Regions from separate parts of the Psychrobacter sanguinis genome, predicted to be linked through region 1. Evidence: predicted binding sites of a transcription regulator. Region 1 holds the regulator's gene; the other holds the start of a gene.
The links. The regulator PhoB, encoded in region 1, activates phosphate uptake and scavenging genes when phosphate is short. The targets are predictions, from matches to a motif close to TGTCATNAANCTGTCATAA.

Region 1 (3,431 bases):
CTTCTTTATAAATACATCGGTCTGGAAAAAAAACAGTAAAGGTTGAGCCTTTATTTTCTTCAGACTGAATGGTTAGTTTGGCACCATGCTGATAAAGCACATGCTTGACGATAGCCAATCCTAGGCCTGTGCCCCCTGTACTTCTACTGCGCCCACTATCCACTCGATAAAAGCGTTCTGTGAGACGATCAATATGCTCACTGGCAATGCCTATACCATTGTCCTGAACTGAAAAAGAGCACCCTCCCTTTACCTCTTGCCAATTAATTCTAATCTCACCGCCTTTGGGGGTGTATTTAATGGCATTGGTAACTAAGTTAAGCAGGGCACTATTAAGATATACCTCTGAGCCATACACATCTAACTGCGAATCAATATGTAAATCAATAAGATGTCCGAAGTCTTTATTATAGGCCTGAGCATCATCAAAGATACTGGTCATAAGCTTAGGCATATCAACACGTTCCGTACGAATAGACTCTTCATTTTCGAGACGTGACAATAGCAGCAAATCATTAATAATACGATTCATGCGCTCCGTTTGCTGAGTCATTAGATTAAACCCACGTCGCCATTTGGGGTCCAAATCGGGTTGGTCTGAAAAAGTCTCGATATAGCCCATGATTACGGTTAACGGGGTACGTAGCTCATGTGAGACATTACCCACAAAATCTTTACGCATTTGCTCAAGATGCTGTAGGCGCGTCACATCATAAATAATAAGCAGCTTTTCAGTGCCGAAGTGGGTTACTTCACACTGTAAGAATCGCTCATAATCTCGCCAAGAACGCAGTCGCAGTCCCTCGTTGGGCGAAATCGCATTGATATAGTAGTTCTGAAACTCTGGAACATCGATAAGATCAAGAATACTTCGTCCCTGATCTTCAGAGCGTAATGCCAACAAGGTCTCAGCAGATTGGTTCCACCATTCTAAGGTATCGTCTTTATCGAGCAATATCACAGCATCTTGTAGCGCCAGTAATGAGCTGCGAATCTTTTTAATCAGACCCATCATCTTCTGGTGCGTCATTTGTTCTTGCTTTTTACTGTCATAAAGCTGATTGGCCATAAAGGTCAAGCTTCCTGACAGCTCAGGCGGTGGCAAGGTTAATGACTTACTCATCCAGTTATAAAACTGCTGTACAGCATAAAGTCGCCAGGCATGATAGACCAGTAATCCGGCAATAATCCCCCATAGTACTGAACCAAAATATGCGCCCAACCCCATGCCTGATAATATCAGAGTGATTAGCCACTTAAAATCAGACCAAAATAAGATAGTGCCATGACGCTCTTTCTTTTTCTTTAAAGGTTTTGCTGGTTTCTGATAAAGTAGATTTGGTGCTTGAGTATTGTCCTTCACCCCAGTAGCGGGCTGAGAAGACTCAGGAGTAGGCGTTTTTGATTCAGCGCTGGCCATCTCTCGTTTATCAGTTTCTAGAGTGCCAGCTTCTGATTTAGACGGATGATCTGGCGATGAACTCATGGCATTCTCAACTTTAGAATTTTTAGCAATTTGGGTAGTTCTAGTAACTTAGTAACCTAAAGGCGTCATTAACCCAAGCCACTATCCCACTATCCAACTATTAATGATAAAAGGATTAAAAAGCCGATAGATTATACCCGCTTTTTAATCCTTTTATTTGTTCAATGGACTTGTGTCGAAAAGCGATACCCAGTGCCACGTACGGTTTGAATAAACCCAGCATAATTATAAGGCTCTAGCACTTTGCGCAAGCGTCTGATGTGCACATCAATGGTACGATCTTCGACATACACATTCCCACCCCACACCTGATCGAGCAGCTGTGTTCGAGTATAGGCACGTTCTGGGTGACTCATGAAGAAAGCCAGTAAGCGATATTCGGTTGGGCCTATTTCTACAGGAGTACCATCCGCCGAAAGACGCTGACTGACAGGATCTAGACTTAGACCTTCTGCCTCAATAGGTTTTTCACCAGATAGAACACTACTACGGCGAAGTACCGCTTTAATTCGTGAGACCAGCTCTCGAGTCGAGAATGGCTTAGTAATATAGTCATCCGCACCGGCGTCTAACCCTTGTACTTTATTATCTTCTTCGCCACGTGCGGTCAACATGATGATAGGAATTTCAGACAGCATTTCATCTTTTTTAAGACGACGGCATAAATCTATCCCTGATTGATTACCTGGTAACATCCAATCTAGTAAGATCATCGCTGGTCTATGGTCCACCACTTGGTTATGGGCGTCATTAACATCTTCAGCCTGCAAGCATTCGAATCCTGACATCTCTAAAGTAGTAACAATCATTTCACGGATGGCCGGTTCATCTTCCACAACCAATATGGTTTCGGTATTCATTTTATTGTTGTCCTATAGTTTTCGTCTCTGCGTTCGGTACGGTGAAGTAGCAGTACGCTATAAATCTGGTTCATATAATTATGACCGTTATATTACAGCTTATAATTATGACAAATAGATGACAATACTAAAACTTATCAGAACAAGCTTTATTTGATCGATGTTTAACAGACCACTTTAATTGTTCATTATCGGCCAGACAACCACGTTTCATTCCCTAGTTTAGCTAAGTTCTAAAATGAAATTCAGTGGCCCATCATTGTCTGCTTTAACCAACATATTGGCACCAAATTTACCCGTTTCCACGTGATGGTATTGCTGCTTAGCGTAGCTTACGAGCTGTTCAAACAGCGCATTTGCGGCATCTGGCGCCATGGCACCTCCGAAATCTGGGCGACGGCCTTTGTCGGTTTTGGCCATTAAAGTAAACTGTGAAACCAGAAGCAAACCGCCCTCGACTTGCTGCACATTTTTGTCAAGCTTGCCTGCCTCATTATCAAAGATACGGTAGGTCAAGATTTTATCGACCATCTTTTGAGCGCTTTGTAAGGTATCCTCTGGCCCAAGACCAATATAAGCCAATATTCCGTGCTCAATCTGCCCTACTGTCTCTGCATCCACCACTACGCTGGCCTGTTTTACTCTTTGAATTAATGCTCTCATTAATCGTCATCCTTTTTTCTATTGTTTCTATTATCTGTATTGCTTAAATACAAAGCTATCGTTTGAATTTTATGTTTCTGTATTTTTCCCTCTATTAACTAATAAGGGAGTCGAGTTCAGTAATGGTAAGTCTCAGTTACTGTCCTCTTATATTGAATAGAAATCATGATAAACTAGCCGTATATTATTTATATAAAGAACCAGCTATATACAGAACTGGCTATATAAAAACCTACTCCCCACTCTACGATGAATTTTATTATGAAAAATCTACTCAAAGACTCATTCAAAAAACAAGCGCAGCAACTACTGACTCGCGATGGTATCTTTACGGCGCTACAGCACGTTGTGCCTCAGCAGAAATTAAGTGAAACCGCAGGTCGCTTGGCTGCCAGTCAAAATCCAATTGTCAAAAAAGCATT
Region 2 (3,431 bases), 240 kb from region 1:
ATTAAACTATCACTACTCCAAACCTTCTCTCCATAAAAAACGCCAACTTAATAGTTGGCGTTTATCGAATTGGCGCGGTGACATAAGGACAATACCGAGGCTACTTGCCCCTTCTTAACACTTCCACATCTACTTTGCATAAGTTACAGCTAATCATCTGATTGGCTTTTTTGGATAAGTCGATAATACGACCTGGCTTAAATGGACCACGGTCATTGATTTTAACGACCACGGATTTGTTGTTATTTAGGTTAGTTACTTTTACTTTGGAACCAAAAGGAAGCGATTTATGAGCTGCAGTCATCGCATACATATTATAAATAGCGCCAGATGCAGTCTTTTTACCATGGAAGCCTGGACCATACCACGAGGCCATACCTGCATTGGCGGGCACTGTTAACATCGTAGCTAACATCAGCGTAAATGGCATAAAAAGTTGGTGGTGGTTCAAAAAGTAGGCTGAAAAAAAACAGGCTGAGAAATTGATAAAATAGTGAAATGCAAATCACACTATACATCAAATGCCCAGCCTGTCTAAGTGACAGTATAAAGAAAAATGGCTTCAAAAGCTATGGTAAACAAAACTATAAATGCAAAGACTGCAAACGGCAGTTTATTGGCGACCATGCCTTAACGTACCAAGGCTGTCACTCCCAAAAAGATAGCAAAATACGCCATCTTATGGTTCGAGGCAGTGGCATAAAAGACATCGCTTGCGTTGAGAGAATCAGCAAAGGCAAAGTACTGGCCACCCTAAAAAAGTGTCACTACCAAATAACCCCCAAGCAAAGGCAATACGACTGTCTTGAAGTCGATGAGCTTTGGACATTCGTAGGCAAGAAGACCAACAAACAATGGCTAATTTATGCCTATCACCGTGACACAGGTGAAATTGTTGCCTATGTGTGGGGAAAACGAGACCTTAACACTGTCAAAAAGCTTAAAGCTAAACTGCAAGCCTTAGGCGTAAGTTGTGCTAGAATCGCTAGTGATACCTGGGATAGCTTTGTTACCGGTTTTAAGGGCTTTACCCAAGTCATTGGCAAGTTTTTCACGGTCGGTATTGAAGGTAATAATTGCACTATCAGACATCGAGTAAGGCGAGCATTTAGGCGAAGTTGTAACTTTTCTAAAAAGCTGGAAAATCACTTTAAAGCCTTTGATTTAGCTTTCTTTTACATCAATCATGGATATGTCTAATGTCAGCCTACTTTTTGAACCACCACCAAAAAGTTTTTTCATAGGTAATACCTGTAATCTAATGAATGGTTGGAACAAATTAACGCAATAAAATTTTGGAAGAACATCTAGGCGTAGAAGCCTAAGTTGTTAGCAAAATAAAATTGTCTGCACCAAAACATCGAGAGCGTAGTCTACAGGTCTTAGATTTAGCCCACCTTTCTAATGGGTAAAGATAATGTAAAGATTATAAATGTCGCATTTTTGGCCATAAGCTCCCATTTACTTTAATTTACTGACAATTCTGTAACAAATACCTTCGCAAAAGTTACGATATTTCCACAATTAATTTAAGTTTCATCAAACTGTCATATTTAAACGTCAGAATAACCTCATTCTAATTAAGGGTGCTTTTATCGACTGTGAAGCACTCAAAATCCAGATGGCTCAATTTGACACTCTGCATTTATAACACTTATAACTTTTTAGGAGAGACCATGCGTTATTCACTGTTAGCCGTAGCTGTAGCCAGCGTACTTACTTTATCGGCTTGTAATAAATCAGAAAACGATACAGCTGCCACCGACGATACCACAGCCGCTGCCCCTGCCGAAGGTTCTACTTCAGCAGCAACAACCGGTACAGCTTCTGAAGGCGGCTTTAAGTCAGCTGAAGGCATTGAGATGAATATTACAGGTGCGGGCGCTTCATTCCCACAGCCTATCTATATTAAATGGTCAGCAGATTACAACAAAGAAACTAAGGGTCAAGTTAACTATCAGTCAATCGGCTCATCTGGCGGCATCAAACAAATTATTTCTAAAACAGTAGATTTCGGCGCATCAGATGCTCCTATGACACCTGAAGAGTTAGAAAAAGAAGGTCTTATTCAGTTTCCAACCGTTATCGGTGGTGTGGTTCCTGTTGTTAACCTAGAAGGCGTTGAGCCAGGTCAACTAAAGCTAGACGGCGAAACGTTAGCTAATATTTATTTAGGCAAAATTACTAAGTGGAATGATCCTGCGATCGTTGCTTTAAACCCAGATTTAAAACTTCCTGATACGGCTATTACTACTGTATTCCGTTCTGATGGTTCAGGCACTACTTTTAACTTTACTGATTATCTAGCCAAAGTTTCTCCAGAGTGGAAAGACAAAATTGGGGTAGATAAGACAGTTCAGTGGCCTACTTCAGCAACAGGTGTTGGCGGTAAAGGTAACGAAGGCGTAGCTAGTAACGTAACTCGCATGCCAAACTCAATTGGTTATGTTGAATATGCCTATGCTAAGCAAAACAAAATGTCTCACACTGCTCTAAAAAATGCAGCAGGTAATGTGGTTCAACCTTCAGCAGAAACTTTTGCAGCAGCGGGTGACATTGACTGGTCAAAAGAAGAAGGCTTCTACAAAGTCATCACCAACTCTGAAACTGATCAAGCTTGGCCAATTGCAGCAGCGACTTTCATCTTAGTTCACAAAAATCCTGAAAACCCACAAAAAGTGGCAGGTGTCTTGAACTTCTTTGATTGGGCTTATACCCGCGGTGACCAAGATGCAATGGACTTAGACTATGTACCATTCTCTGATAAAGCAGTGGCTTTATTCAAAGCAAAATGGAATGAAGTAGTTGATAAAGATGGTAAACCTGTTTATACCCCAGCGCAGTAGTTCATAGTGCCTTAAAGGCCATTATGAGATTTATTTAGTAATTAACAATGAGGCTGTTATGGCAGATTTACATTCCCAGTTAGCAAAGCAAAAGCGTTACGATTTCCTTTTTGTCAATGCGACAAAGGCGTTTGCGGTACTGGTATTGTTGTCATTAGGTGGGATTTTACTGTCGTTAATTGTTGGTGCATGGCCCAGTATTCAAGAGTTTGGTCTGGGCTTTTACACCAGTAATGATTGGGATACAGTAGGGGACCAATACGGGGCTTTAGCCCCTATTTATGGTACCGTGGTGACCTCAGTAATTGCTATCTTAATTGCAGTTCCGGTAAGTTTTGGTATCGCCATTTTCTTAACGGAACTGTGCCCTGCCTTTTTGAAGCGCCCATTAGGTATTGCCATTGAATTATTAGCAGGTATTCCTTCTATTATTTATGGTATGTGGGGCTTATTTATTTTCGTTCCTTTCTTTAGTACTTATATTCAGCCTTGGTTTATTGAACATGTGGCACCTTTACCAGTGATTGGTAAATTGTTTTCAGGTGCGCCTATTGGCTTAGGCATGTTTACAGCATCTCTAGTGCT

Region 2: pstS (phosphate ABC transporter substrate-binding protein PstS) is a predicted target of PhoB. The motif match lies at 1,535-1,553, and genes of this name have one in related genera.

Annotation. Positions count from the first base shown of each region.
Region 1 covers NZ_CP085990.1:1,418,130-1,421,560, reverse strand. Annotated here, with positions in the region: gene phoR (phosphate regulon sensor histidine kinase PhoR) at 1-1,486, opposite strand, end outside; gene phoB (phosphate regulon transcriptional regulator PhoB) at 1,648-2,346, opposite strand; gene dtd (D-aminoacyl-tRNA deacylase) at 2,569-3,009, opposite strand; gene asd (archaetidylserine decarboxylase) at 3,271-3,431, shown strand, end outside.
Region 2 covers NZ_CP085990.1:1,181,565-1,184,995, forward strand. Annotated here, with positions in the region: gene LK453_RS04975 (septal ring lytic transglycosylase RlpA family protein) at 101-403, opposite strand; gene LK453_RS04980 (IS1 family transposase) at 499-1,200, shown strand; gene pstS (phosphate ABC transporter substrate-binding protein PstS) at 1,677-2,846, shown strand; gene pstC (phosphate ABC transporter permease subunit PstC) at 2,905-3,431, shown strand, end outside.